DNA from 2 places in the Bradyrhizobium sp. CCBAU 45389 genome. Region 2 is predicted to be linked to the other one. Evidence: predicted binding sites of a transcription regulator. Region 2 holds the regulator's gene; the other holds the start of a gene.
The links. The regulator PhoB, encoded in region 2, activates phosphate uptake and scavenging genes when phosphate is short. The targets are predictions, from matches to a motif close to TGTCATNNANCTGTCAT.
Positions count from the first base shown of each region.

Region 1 (7,287 bases), on a different contig from region 2:
GCACCCCAACCCGGAAAGACCCGAGGAGACGAAAATGTCCGTGAACGTCCTCTACAAGACCAGCGCAAAGGCCACCGGCGGCCGCGACGGCCATGCTGCGACCCTCGACGGCGCGCTCGACGTCAAGCTCACCACCCCGAAGGAGCTCGGTGGCGGCGGCGGCGCCGGCAACAATCCCGAGCAGCTGTTCGCGGCCGGCTATGCCGCCTGCTTCATCGGCGCGATGAAGTTCGTGGCCTCGCAGGGCGGCCCGAAGGTTCCGGCCGACGCCTCCGTCACCTCGACCGTCGGTATCGGCCCGCGCTCGGAAGGCGGCTTCGGCCTCGACATCGACCTCGCCGTCTCGCTGCCGGGCCTTGCCCGCGCGGAGGCCGAGGCGCTGGTCGCCAAGGCGCACCAGGTGTGCCCCTACTCCAATGCCACGCGCGGCAATGTCGACGTTCGCCTGACGGTCGTCTGATCGGCGGTGCGGATTGGCTGGCCCGGGATCCCCTTCGGGCCGGCCGCTTCCTCTTTGATTTGCCACCTCGCGGGACGGCTGCGCGGCAGCGCATACGGCTCCACGCGAGGGGCCATTGCTGGCGCAAAAAAACCTCGCTAGGCCTGTGATCAAATGACCGACACAGGGGAAGCGAAGGCATGACTGAAGCAGCATTGGGCGCAATGAGCGGACTGCGCGTCATCGATCTCACGCGCGTGCTTGGCGGTCCCTACTGCACCCAGATCCTCGCCGACCACGGCGCCGACGTCATCAAGGTCGAGCCGCCCGCGGGCGACGAGGTGCGCGAATGGGGCCCTCCCTTCCACGAGGAGGACGCGGCCTATTTCGTCGGCATCAACCGCAACAAGCGCTCGATCGGCCTCGACCTCGCCTCCGAGGGCGGCCGGGTCGTGCTGCTGAAGATGCTGGAGACGGCCGACGTCCTGATCGAGAACTTCAAGCCGGGCACGCTGGAGAAATGGGGCATCGGCAATGATGTCCTCAGCAAGAAATTTCCTCGCCTCGTGCATTGCCGGATCTGCGGCTTCGGCGCCGACGGCCCGCGCGGCGGCAATCCCGGCTATGACGCCATCATCCAGGCCATGACCGGCATGATCGCCGCAACCGGCTCGCCGGAGAGCGGACCGATGCGGATCGGCGTGCCGCTGGTCGACATCACCACCGGCCTCTATGCCGCGATCGGCATCCTGATGGCGCTGTCGGAGCGGCAGCGTTCGGGCAAGGGCCAGTTCCTGGAGACGACGCTGTACGAGACCGGCCTTGCCATCATGCATCCGCACACCGCGAACTATTTCATGCATGGCAAGCCGCCCTCGCTCACCGGCAACGAGCATCCGAACCTCGTGCCCTACGCGATCTTCCCGACCAAGACCGACAACATCTTCATCGGCGTCGGCAATGACGGCACCTTCCGCAAGCTCGCCAGGGAGATCGGCAAGCCCGAGCTCGGCATCGATCCGCGCTTTGCCCGCAACAAGGATCGCATCGCCAATCGCGAGGCGCTGCGCGCCGAGCTGGCCGCGGTGTTCAGCCAGCACGAGGCCGAGCCGCTGTGCAATCGCCTGCTCGCCGCCGGCCTGCCCGCAGGTCCGGTGCAGAAGATCGACCAGGCGTTGACGAACCCGCACACCATCGCGCGCGGCGATATCATCGAGAAGGACTGGTACAAGGGCGTCGCCTCGCCGATCCGGCTCGATCGCAGCAAGCCGAGCCTGCGGCGCGTGCCGCCGAAATTCAGCCAGCACGCGGCGGAGGTGCTGGGCGAGTTCGGCTACTCCAAGTCCGAGATCGACGCGATGGTCGAAAAGGGCACGGTCTGCGGCCCCGAGCGGAAGCGCTAGGGACCTTCGCCTCACCTCATCCAATGCCGCACTGCGGCGCGGGCACGATAGTGCAGCGCGAACGGCTGCTTCTGTCTGCGGCGCATTCGCCTATTTGACGGCTTCCCTTTTCCAGCGCTTGCCGCTTTCGTTTCGGCCGCTTACACAGTCATGTGAACGTCATATGGCGCTGCTAGCGCAAGCGCTTCTTTAGTGACGGGCAAGGGAGGTTTTCTTGATGGCTCTTAGACATTTTGGCGCGGCTGCAGCTGTTGCACTCACGGTTGGTCTCGGCGCCTCGCCGGCCCTGGCCGTGACCGAAATCCAGTGGTGGCACGCGATGACCGGCGCCAACAACGACGTCATCGTCAAGCTCGCCAACGACTTCAACGCGTCGCAGACCGACTACAAGGTGATTCCGACCTACAAGGGCAACTACCCCGATACGATGAACGCCGGCATCGCCGCGTTCCGCGCCGGCAACGCTCCGCACATCATGCAGGTGTTCGAAGTCGGCACCGCGACCATGATGGCCGCGACCGGCGCCGTGAAGCCGGTCTACAAGCTGATGGCCGAGACCGGCGAGAAGTTCGATCCGAAGAACTACCTGCCCGCGATCACCGGCTACTACTCGACCTCGAAGGGCGAGATGCTGTCGTTCCCCTTCAACTCGTCGTCGACCGTCATGTGGATCAATCTCGACGAGCTGAAGAAGGCCAATGTCGAGATCCCCAAGACCTGGCCTGAAGTGTTCGAGGCCGGCAAGAAGCTGAAGGCCGCCGGTCACGACACCTGCGGCTTCTCCGGCTCGTGGGTGACCTGGGTCAATCTCGAGCAGCTCTCGGCCTGGCACAACACGCCGCTCTCCAGCAAGGCCAACGGCCTCGACGGCTTCGACACCGTGCTCGAATTCAACGGCCCGCTCCAGGTCAAGCATCTCGAAAACCTGGTCGAGTTGCAGAAGACCAAGGTCTACGACTATGCCGGCCGCACCAACACCGGCGAAGGCCGCTTCACCTCGGGCGAATGCCCGATCTACCTGACCTCGTCGGCGTTCTTCGGCAACGTCAAGGCGCAGGCCAAGTTCAACTTCACCGCCGTGCCGATGCCGTATTATCCGGACGTCAAGGGCGCGCCGCAGAACTCGATCATCGGCGGCGCTTCGCTCTGGGTCATGGGCGGCAAGCCGGCCGACGATTACAAGGGCGTCGCGAAATTCCTGACCTTCCTCTCCGACACCGATCGTCAGGTCTACATCCACAAGGCCTCGGGCTATCTGCCGATCACCAAGGCGGCCTATGCCAAGGCGAAGGAAGAGGGCTTCTACAAGGACCAGCCCTATCTCGAGACCCCGCTGATCGAGCTGACCAACAAGGAGCCGACCGACAATTCGCGCGGTCTGCGCCTCGGCAACATGGTTCAGCTGCGTGACGTCTGGTCGGAAGAGATCGAGCAGGCGCTGGCCGGCAAGAAGACCGCCAAGCAGGCACTCGATGCCGCCGTCGAACGCGGCAACACCATGCTGCGGCAGTTCGAAAAGACCGCCGTCAAGTAAGGCGACTGGCGGCAGGCCGGACACCCGGCCTGCCGCTGCTGGGGCATCATGCAAAAGCAAGCCATTTTCCAATCGAAGCTGTTGCCCTACGCGCTGGTTGCGCCGCAGCTCGCGATCGTCCTGATTTTCTTCTATTGGCCGGCCCTGCAGGCCGTGATCCAGTCCTTCCTGCTCCAGGACGCCTTCGGTCTCTCCACCACCTTCGTCTGGTTCGACAATTACATCGAGCTGTTCAAGGACCCCGCCTATTTCGAAGCGGTCGTCCGCACCTTCTTCTTCTCGTTCGCCATCGCAATCTCGTCGCTGTCATTTGCGCTGCTGCTCGCCGTGATGGCCGACAAGCCGCTGCGCGGCTCGATGCTCTACCGCACGCTGCTGATCTGGCCCTATGCGGTGGCGCCGCCCGTGGTCGGTGTGCTCTGGATCTTCATGCTGCATCCCTCGCTCGGCGTGATCTCGCGCTATCTGCGCGCCGCCGGCATCGACTGGAATCCGCTGCTCGACGGCAACCAGGCCGCCGGCCTGATCATCCTCGCCGCCGCGTGGAAGCAGATCTCCTATAATTTCCTGTTCTTCCTCGCCGGCCTGCAGGCAATCCCGAAAAGCGTGTTCGAAGCCGCAGCGATCGACGGCGCGCGTCCGATGCGGCGGTTCTGGACCGTGACCTTCCCGCTGCTGTCGCCGACCATCTTCTTCCTGCTGGTCGTCAACATCGTCTACGCCTTCTTCGACACCTTCGGCATCATCGACACCATGACTCGCGGCGGTCCGGGAACGTCGACGGTGACGCTGGTCTACAAGGTCTATTCGGACGGCCTGCTCGGCGGCAATCTCGGCAGCTCGGCGGCGCAATCGGTGGTCCTGATGATCATGGTCATCGTGCTGACCGGCATCCAGTTCCGCTTCGTCGAACGCAAGGTGACCTACTGATGGTCGAGGACGAGGGCATCAGGCGCTACGTCGCCCATTTCATTCTCTGGATCGGAATCGCGATCGTCGCGTTCCCGGTCTACATCGCGATCATCGCCTCGACCCAGGACAACGCGCTGATCGCGAACGGGCAGATGTCGCTGCTGCCGGGCGGTCATTTCTTCGAGGTCTACTACCAGACCATCTTCGTCGGCACGAGCGGCTCGACCCGCGAGCCCGTCGGCAACATGATGCTCAATTCGCTGGTGATGGCGCTGGCGATCGCGATCGGCAAGATCGCGATCTCGATCATCTCGGCCTATGCGATCGTGTATTTCCGCTTTCCGTTCCGGATGTCGATCTTCTGGATCATCTTCATCACCCTGATGCTGCCGGTCGAGGTCCGCATCTATCCGACCTACAAGATCGTCGCCGACCTGCACATGCTCGACAGCTATGCGGGCCTCGCGCTGCCGCTGATCGCATCGGCCACGGCCACACTGCTGTTCCGTCAGTTCTTCATGACCGTGCCGGACGAGTTGTTGGAAGCCTCGCGCATCGACGGCGCCGGCCCCTTGCGCTTCTTCTGGGACACGCTGCTGCCGCTGTCACGCACCAACATGGCGGCGCTGTTCGTGATCCTGTTTATCCTCGGCTGGAATCAATATCTCTGGCCGCTGCTCATCACCACCCGCGACGACATGCAGACCATCCAGGTCGGCATCCGCAAGATGATCACCACCACCGACGCGCTGACCGAATGGCCGATCGTGATGGCGACCGCCGTGCTGGCGATGCTGCCGCCGGTGTTCGTCGTCGTCGCCATGCAAAAACTGTTCGTGCGCGGCCTGGTCGAGACGGAAAAGTAACAAGCGAGTTTCTATGGCTAACGTCACCCTGCGCAACGTCCGCAAGACCTACACCGGCGGCTTCGAGGCCATCAAAGGCGTCAACGTCGACGTCGCCGACGGGCAGTTCTGCGTGCTGGTCGGCCCTTCCGGATGCGGCAAGTCCACGCTGCTGCGCATGGTCGCGGGTCTCGAGACCGTCACCGGCGGCGAGATCGATATCGGCGGGCGCGTCGTCAACCAGATCGAGCCCGCCGATCGCGACATCGCGATGGTGTTCCAGAACTACGCGCTCTATCCGCATATGAGCGTCTACAACAACATGGCCTACGGCCTGCGCAACCGCGGCATGGCGGAGGCCGAGATCAAGACCCGCGTCGAGGAAGCCGCGCGCGTGCTCGAGCTCTCCGCGATGCTGGAGCGCAAGCCGCGCCAGCTCTCCGGCGGCCAGCGCCAGCGCGTCGCCATGGGCCGCGCCATCGTGCGCCAGCCGAAGGTGTTCCTGTTCGACGAGCCGCTGTCGAACCTCGACGCCAAGCTGCGCATCGCGATGCGGGTCGAGATCCGCAAATTGCAGCGCCGGCTCAACACGACCTCGATCTACGTCACCCACGACCAGCTCGAGGCGATGACGCTCGCCGACGTCCTCGTCGTGATGAATGGCGGCCAGGTCGAGCAGGTCGGCAACCCGCTCGCGATCTACGAGAAGCCGGCCACGACCTTCGTCGCCTCCTTCATCGGCGCGCCGCCGATGAATTTGATGTCGACGCGGCCCGAGGAGATCAAGTCGCAGCTGGACGGCGCCGCGGGCGAGGCCGGCATCGTCGGCATCCGCCCGGAGGACTTTGTCATCACCGACCAGGCCCCGGCCGGTGGCGTCGCATTGCCGCTGACCGTGGAAGCCATCGAGCGCGTCGGCGCCGAGACCTTCGTCTATGGCTCCCGCGAGCAGGAAGAGCAGCGCGTCGCCGCCACCCCGGGCGAGCTGCCGCCCGGCGAGGTCATCGTCCGCATCCCCGGAACCGACGCCCCCGCGATCGGCCAGAAGATCCGGGTCGCGGCGGTGCGGGCGAAACTGCATTTGTTCAGCGGCGACGGGCGGACGCGGATCGAGGCCTGACGCGTTCCGTAAGGCCCCTCTCAAAAAAGCGCGAAAACAACCCCATGCACAGTAGAAGGGGGTCTGTTTTCATTGGGATATTTCGCCTCGCAAATTCGTCATGCCTGCGCGTCCCGGGGCCATGACGAATTGTAAGCATTTTGTGCGATGGCAGAGCGGGTGGGCGGCAAGGCGTCCCATCCACAGCCCCCTGCTACGTCCTTGAACGCACAAGCGGATATGCCCATATTGCTGACCAAGGGGTGCCTTGATCGGGCCCCGAAACACCAAAGTCGCTTCGAGAGGACTTTGTAAACTATGTCTCGTGTTCCCACGTTATCCAGTCCGTTCCTGCTGGGCTTCGACGAGATCGAGCGCGTGCTCGACCGCGTCGTCAAAGGCGCCGACGGCTACCCTCCCTACAATATCGAGAGGTGTGACCGGTCGGACGGCCAGCCCGAGCGGCTCCGCATCACGCTGGCGGTCGCCGGATTCACCCGCGACCAACTCGATGTAACCATTGAGGAAAACCAGCTCGTGATCCGCGGGCGGCAGCAGGACGACAAGACCCGGCAATACATCCATCGCGGCATCGCCGCGCGCCACTTCCAGCGCACCTTCGTGCTGGCGGAGGGGATGCTGGTACTGGGTGCGGATCTGAAGAACGGGTTGTTGTCGATCGACCTGGCCCGGCCTGAACCGGAGAGGATCGTTAAGACAATCGCTATCAATGAGCACGAATAATGGAACGAGTAGCGGACTCGACCGCTTAGTTCGTTAGAGGAGTCGAGACCATGAGTGAAGGTCACGTTGCGTTCGAATACGAAGCCAAGAACGTCTCTCCGGAGACGCTGGCAACCCTGGGCGAAGGCCATATCGCCTATGTGAAGCAGATCCGCTCCGAGGACGTGCCGGGCCTGTTTCCCGAGGCGCCCAAGATCGCGCCCGGTCTCAAGCTCTTCGCGCTCCACGCCGCCGACGGCACGCCGATCATGCTGACCGACAGCCGCGAGGCCGCGATTGCCAACGCCTGGAGCAACGAGCTGCAGGCCGTC
Region 1 is NZ_LBIY01000091.1:39,237-46,523, reverse strand. It holds gene XH79_RS21500 (organic hydroperoxide resistance protein) at 35-460, shown strand; gene XH79_RS21495 (CaiB/BaiF CoA transferase family protein) at 640-1,842, shown strand; gene ugpB (sn-glycerol-3-phosphate ABC transporter substrate-binding protein UgpB) at 2,060-3,376, shown strand; gene ugpA (sn-glycerol-3-phosphate ABC transporter permease UgpA) at 3,425-4,306, shown strand; gene ugpE (sn-glycerol-3-phosphate ABC transporter permease UgpE) at 4,306-5,154, shown strand; gene XH79_RS21475 (sn-glycerol-3-phosphate import ATP-binding protein UgpC) at 5,168-6,253, shown strand; gene XH79_RS21470 (Hsp20 family protein) at 6,551-6,976, shown strand; gene XH79_RS21465 (DUF1150 family protein) at 7,027-7,287, shown strand, end outside.
Region 1: a site for PhoB is predicted at 1,989-2,005, ahead of ugpB (sn-glycerol-3-phosphate ABC transporter substrate-binding protein UgpB). Genes of this name have one in related genera too.

Region 2 (7,287 bases):
GTAAACGTTCGGGCGTTCTGGTTACGCCCGGCGAGCCTTAAGGGATTCTGGCGGCACGGGTTTTTCGAGGCTTAGGCATTCGCCGCAAGGCGCCAGGACGGCAGCCGCACGGCGAGGGAAGAGGGTGCAATGACGGTTTTGACCTGGTCCGACGATCGCGTCGAGCAGCTGAAAAAGCTCTGGGAGGCCGGATTGTCGGCCAGCCAGATCGCAGCCGAGCTCGGCAACGTGACCCGTAATGCCGTGATCGGCAAGGTGCACAGGCTCGGCCTGTCCGGCCGCGCCAAGAGCCCCTCATCGGCAGCTCCCCGGCCGCGCAAGGCGCGTCCCGCTCAGCACATGATGAGGGTCAGCCGCCCCATTGCGCGCGGCAACACCGCGCTGGCGCAGGCCTTCGAGGTCGAGGTCGAGGCGGAGCCTGTCACCTACGACAACGTGGTGCCGATGAGCCAGCGGCTGTCGCTGCTCGAATTGAACGAGGCGACCTGCCACTGGCCGGTCGGCGATCCCTCGAGCCCGGATTTCTTCTTCTGCGGCGGCAAGGCGCTCTCCGGCCTGCCCTACTGCGCCCAGCACTCGCGCGTGGCCTATCAGCCCGCGGCGGACCGCCGTCGCGCGCCGGCAAAGCCGGGCACGCGCTGAGTTTGTTCTGAGATCAAGAAGCAGCCGTCGCATGGCGACGGCTCAACACACTCCGCTGTCGTCCCGGCGAAGGCCGGGACCCATAACCACCGGCAGACGTGGTTACAAAGACTCGGAGTTACCCTCTTTGCACAACAATTACGCCCTGGGGTTATGGGTCCCGGCCCCCGTGCGCAATTGCGCACTAGGCCGGGACGACACCGATGTTGTGGCGGCAGCTCTCTAAAACAGCTTACGTCTGCTCGGCCTTCGCGAAGCGGTCGTCGAGCGCATAGCCGGCGCCGCGGACGGTGCGGATCGGGTCCTGCTCGCGGCCGAGATTGAGCAGCTTGCGCAGGCGGCCGATATGAACGTCGACAGTGCGCTCGTCGATGTAGATGTCGCGGCCCCAGACGCTGTCGAGCAGCTGCTCGCGCGAGAACACGCGGCCTGGATGCTCCAGGAAGAACTCCAAGAGGCGATATTCGGTCGGACCGAGATCGATCGGCCGGCCCGAGCGCGCCACGCGGCGCTTCTCGCGGTCGAGCTCGATGTCGCCATAGGCGAGCACGGTGGCGAGCCGCTCGGGGCTGGCGCGCCGCAGGAGGCCCTTCACCCGCGCCAGCAGCTCCGGCACCGAGAACGGCTTGACGATGTAATCGTCGGCGCCGGTGGCAAGCCCGCGCACCCGCTCGCTCTCCTCGCCGCGCGCGGTGAGCATGATGATCGGAAGCTGCTTGGTCTCGGGGCGGGTGCGCAGCCGCCGGCACAGCTCGATGCCCGAGAGGCCCGGCAGCATCCAGTCGAGCACGATCAGGTCGGGGATGTGCTCCTTGAGGCGGGTGTCGGCGTCGTCGCCGCGCATCACCGTCTCGACGTCATAGCCGTCGCCTTCGAGGTTGTAGCGGAGAAGCTCGGTGAGAGCTTCCTCGTCCTCAACCACCATAATGCGTGCGCCCATCGGCTCGTCGCTCCTTAAGTCTTCAGGTATTCGGGACCGTCGTGGCGAAGGTCGTCATGTCGCCCTTCGGCCGCTTGTCGGTGATGGCCTGGCCCTCGATCATGTAGAACACGGTCTCGGCGATGTTGGTGGCGTGGTCGCCGATCCGCTCGATGTTCTTGGCGCAGAACATCAGATGGATGCAGAACGAGATGTTGCGCGGATCTTCCATCATGTAGGTGAGGAGCTCGCGGAACAGCGAGGTGCAGATGGCGTCGACTTCCTCGTCGCCCTTCCACACCGCCATCGCCGCCGGCAGATCGTGCGCGGCATAGGCGTCCAGCACCGACTTGACCTGCTGCTGCACGAGGTCGGTCATGTGTTCCAGGCCGCGGAACAGCTTCAGCGGATGGAAATCGGTCTCCAGAGCGGCGACGCGCTTACCCATGTTCTTGGCGAGGTCGCCGATGCGCTCGAGATCGGTCGCAACGCGCATGGCGCCGACGATCTCGCGCAGATCCACCGCCATCGGCTGGCGGCGGGCGATGGTGAGCACGGCGCGCTCCTCGATGCGCTTCTGGAGCGCGTCGAGATCGGCGTCGGTGGTGACGACGCGCTGGCCGAGCGCGACGTCGCGGCGGATCAGCGCGCCGACGGAATCGACGATCATGCGCTCGGCGATGCCGCCCATCTCGGCGACCAGGCGGGTGAGTTCCTGGAGGTCGGTATCGAAAGCCTTTGCGGTATGTTCAGAACCCATGTCCTGTCTCCTCAGCCGAACCGGCCGGTGATGTAATCCTGCGTGCGCCGATCGCTCGGCGACGTGAAGATCTTGCTGGTGTCGTCGAACTCGATGAGCTCGCCGAGATACATGAAGGCGGTCTTGTCCGAGACGCGCGCCGCCTGCTGCATGTTGTGGGTGACGATCGCGATCGTGTAGTTCTCGGACAGCTCCTGGATCAGCTCCTCGACCTTGGCGGTCGAGATCGGGTCGAGCGCCGAGCAGGGCTCGTCAAACAAGATCACCTCAGGACGCACCGCGACGGTGCGCGCGATGCAGAGGCGCTGCTGCTGGCCACCCGAGAGCGACAGGCCCGAGGCGTTGAGCTTGTCCTTGACCTCGTTCCACAGCGCGCCGCCGCGCAGCGCCTTCTCGACACGGTCGTCCATCTCGGACTTCGAGATCTTCTCATAGAGGCGGATGCCGAAGGCGATGTTCTCATAGATCGTCATCGGGAACGGCGTCGGCTTCTGGAACACCATGCCGACGCGGGCGCGCAGCAGGTTCAGGTCCAGCTTGGGGTCGAGGATGTTGGTCTGGTCGAGCATCAGCTGACCGGTGACGCGCTGGCCCGGATAGAGGTCGTACATCCGGTTGAAGATGCGCAGCAGGGTCGACTTGCCGCAGCCCGACGGCCCGATGAACGCGGTGACGCGGTTGGTGCCGAGCGTCAGGTTGATGTTCTTCAGCGCGTGGTGCTCGCCGTAATAGAAGTTGAGGTTGCGCACCGTCACCTTGGCGGGCGCTTCCGGCAGCGGCTGCGAGGCCAGATGGGCGTTGGAACTCACGGATACGGAAAGGTCGGTCATTTTGCAGTCCTCTCGGCGCCGAGGATGCGCGCGCCAATGTTCAGGGCAAGCACGGTGATCGTGATCAGCAGCGCACCGCTCCAGGCGAGCTGCTTCCAATAGGCGTAGGGGCTCTGCACGAAGTTGTTGATGGTGACCGGCAGGTTCGCCATCGTCTTGTTCAGGCCGAGGCTGAAGAACTGGTTCGACAGCGCGGTGAAGAGCAGCGGCGCGGTCTCGCCGGCGACGCGGGCGGTGGCGAGCAGCACGCCGGTGATGAGACCCGATCGGGCCGCACGATAGGCGATGCGCTTGATCACCAGCGAGCGCGGCAGGCCGAGCGCGGAGGCCGCCTCGCGCAGCGCGTTCGGCACCAGGAGCAGCATGTCCTCGGTCGTGCGCAGCACCACGGGGATCACGATCACGGCGAGCGCGAGTGCGCCCGCAATGGCCGAGAAGCCGCGCATCGGCACCACCACCGCGCCGTAGATGAACAGGCCAATGATGATCGAGGGCGCCGAGAGCAGGATGTCGTTGATGAAGCGGATCACCGAGGTCAGGCGGTCGTTGCGGCCGTACTCGGCGAGATAGGTGCCGGCGAACAGGCCGAGCGGCGCGCCGATGCCGACGCCGAGCACGGTCATGATGATCGAGCCGACGATCGCGTTGCGCAGGCCGCCCTCGGTCGAGCCCGGAGGCGGCGTGTCGGCGACGAAGATCTCGAGGTTCAGGCCGGACAGGCCGTTATAGAGCAGCGTGATCAGGATCAGCGCGAGCCAGGTGACGCCGAAGGCGGCGGCGGCGATGCAGAGCCCGCGGATCACGATGTCCTTGCGGCGGCGGCGTGCGTAGATCGGGTTCATGTCACTTCCCCGCCTTCTTTTCGAGACGCAGCAGCATCAGCCGCGCGGCTGCGAGCACGAAGAACGTCAGCACGAACAGCAGCAGACCGAGCAGGATCAGGCCGGACTGGTGCAGGCCGTCGCTTTCGGCGAACTCGGATGCGATCGCCGCCGAGATCGTGGTGCCCGGGGCGAAGATCGAGGAGGAGATGCGGAACGAGTTGCCGATGATGAAGGTCACCGCCATGGTCTCGCCGAGCGCGCGGCCCAGCGCCAGCATGACGCCACCGATGATGCCGACGCGGGTGTAGGGGATGACCACGCTGCGCACGACCTCCCAGGTGGTGCAGCCGACGCCATAGGCGGCCTCTTTCAGCACCGGCGGCACGGTCTTGAACACGTCGACCGAGATCGAGGTGATGAAGGGCAGCACCATGATGGCAAGGATCAGCGCTGCATTGAACAGGCTGAGATAGGACGGCGGGCCGGCGAAGATCGCGCCCAGGACGGGGACGCCGTCAAAGATCTTGATCATGAAGGGCTGGAAGGTGTTGGCCAGGAACGGGCCGAGCACGAAGAAGCCCCACATGCCGTAGATGATCGAGGGAATGCCGGCGAGCAGCTCGACCGCCATGCCGATCGGGCGGCGCAACCATTGCGGGCACAGCTCGGTGAGGAAGATCGCAATGCCGAGACCGACCGGGATGGCGATCAGCATCGCGATGAAGGAGGTGACCAGCGTGCCGTACATCGGCCCGAGCGCACCCAGTACGGGCGGATCGGCCGACGGCGCCCAGCGCTGCGTCCACAGGAAGGAGATGCCGTATTCCTTCATCGCCGGGAAGGCGCCGACGATCAGCGAGATGATGATGCCGCCGAGGATCAGCAGCACCGAAATCGCGGACAGCCGTGTGATCCAGTAGAAGGTGACGTCGCCGAGCTTGAACGCGCTCAAGGCCTTGGCGCGATCATACGGTCCGGCGTCGTCGACGATATCGCTCTGAACGGCCATCTCTGCCACGCCGATCCCCTGTACCAGTTTATATACGCTTGTTTTTGGCCCCGTGCCCCGGATGAGGTGCGACGCTGATCCGGGGCGCCGTTCTTGTGGGTCCCGGCTCTGCGCCGCAGCGTTTCACGCTGCAGCGCGTCCGGGACACGAGAGCTTGCTTAGCTCTTGATCTCGGCGGCCCAGGTCTTCTCGATCAGGGTCACGACGCCCTCGGGCATCGGGATGTAGTCGAGCTCCTCAGCCGCCTTGCCGCCGTTCTTGAAGGCCCAGCGGAAGAACTTGATGGCTTCCTGCGAGGCCGCCTTGTCGGTGGCTTCCTTGTGCATGAGGATGAAGGTCGCCGCGGTGATCGGCCAGGACTTGTCGCCGGGCTGGTCGGTCAGGATGACGTAGTAGCCGGGAGCCTTGGCCCAGTCGGCGTTGGAGGCAGCCGCCTGGAAGGCTTCGACGGTCGGCTGCACCGGCTTGCCGGCCTTGTTGACGAGACCGGTGTAGGTCAGCTTGTTCTGCTTGGCGTAGGCGTACTCGACATAGCCGATCGAGTTCTTGGTCTGGCTGATGTTGCCCGACACGCCTTCGTTGCCCTTGGCGCCGACGCCGACCGGCCACTCGACGGCGGTGCCCTCACCGACCTTGCTCTTCCAGTCCGCGCTGGCCTTGGCGAGATAGTTGGTGAAGTTGAAGGTGGTGCCCGAACCGTCCGAGCGGCGGACCACCGTGATCGCCTCCGAGGGCAGCTTCACGTTCGGATTGAGCTTCTTGATCGCGGCGTCGTCCCACTTGGTGATCTTGCCGAGATAGATGCTGGCCAGCGTCTCGCCGTCGAACACCATCTCGCCGGGCTTCACACCCTCGATGTTGACGACGGGAACGATGGCGCCCATCACCATCGGCCACTGGACGAGGCCGTCCTTCTCGAGCTGCTCGGCCTTGAGGGGCGCGTCGCTGGCGCCGAAGGTCACGGTCTTGGCCTGGATCTGCTTGATGCCGCCGCCCGAGCCGATCGACTGGTAGTTCAGACCGTTGCCGGTCTCCTTCTTGTAGGCGTCAGCCCATTTGGAATAGATCGGGAACGGGAAGGTCGCACCGGCACCCGTGATATCGGCAGCAAAGGCCGCCGTCGTCGTTGCGGCGACCAAGCCGGCAGCGACGATCGTTTTGATGAAATTCATGCTGGTCTCCATACAGGGGAGCGAAGCGCCATCCGCGCCCGATCGCGCTCCCCGCGCCGCCCCTTTAGGAGCGGTCGGCTGTGCTTTTACGAAGGTTTCGTGACAGTCGGATGACACCGCCAAGCGATTGGAATCGCTTGAATTTCAGGCCTGCACCGAGGTCTTCGCCTGGGGAAAACAGGCGGTGAAGGTCGCCCCCTGTTTCGGCACGCTTTCGATCAAAAGCCGGCCGCGATGACGGTTAAGAATATGTTTCACCAGCGATAATCCGAGCCCGGTGCCGCCCTGCGAGCGGCTGTCGCCGACGTCGACCCGGTAGAACCGCTCGGTCAGCCGCGGCAGGTGCTCGGGCGCGATGCCGGGGCCGAAATCGCGGACCATGACCCGGATTTCCTGAGTTCCGTCAGCGACGGCGCTCGAGGTCAGCGACACGATGACGCGTCCGCCCGAGGCGCCGTATTTGAGCGCGTTTTCGATCAGGTTCTCGAACAGGCGGAGCAGCTCCTCGCGGTCGCCCGCGATCATCACCGGCGGGTCCGGCAGATGGATCTCGACCTCGACCTGGCGCTCGCGCGCCAACGGCTCCAGCCCGTCGGCGACCTGGCGGATGATCGGCAGCAGGTCGACCAGGGTGTCGGGCCGGACATGGGCCGACAGCTCGACCCGCGACAGCGACAGCAGATCGTCGATCAGGCGCGCCATGCGGGTGGCCTGGTTGTGCATGATGCCGAGGAAGCGTTCCCGTGCCTTGGGATCGTCCTTGGCCTGGCCCTGCAGCGTGTCGATGAAGCCCGAGAGGGCAGCGAGCGGCGTACGCAGCTCATGGCTGGCATTGGCGACGAAGTCGGCGCGCATCTCCTCGACCCGGCGCAGCGGCGTCTGGTCGTGGAACGTCATCAGCATGCATTTGTCGGCACCTCCGAAGGTGGTCGGCACCGGCACCGGCGTGATGATGAGCTCCATCCAGCGGTCGACCGGGACGTGGTCGAGATAGGTCGCACGCCGCGGCTCGGTGGTCGCGATCGACTCGCGCAGCGCGGTGATGATCTCCGGCGAGCGCAGCGCGAACTGGGCCAGCTCGTTCCGGCGCAGCGCCGGCGCGAGCTGGGCGGCTGCGGCATTGAGATGGAT
Region 2 is NZ_LBIY01000073.1:15,093-22,379, reverse strand. It holds gene XH79_RS08895 (GcrA family cell cycle regulator) at 130-642, shown strand; gene phoB (phosphate regulon transcriptional regulator PhoB) at 875-1,582, opposite strand; gene phoU (phosphate signaling complex protein PhoU) at 1,605-2,321, opposite strand; gene pstB (phosphate ABC transporter ATP-binding protein PstB) at 2,333-3,151, opposite strand; gene pstA (phosphate ABC transporter permease PstA) at 3,148-3,993, opposite strand; gene pstC (phosphate ABC transporter permease subunit PstC) at 3,995-4,984, opposite strand; gene pstS (phosphate ABC transporter substrate-binding protein PstS) at 5,143-6,156, opposite strand; gene XH79_RS08860 (ATP-binding protein) at 6,301-7,287, opposite strand, start outside.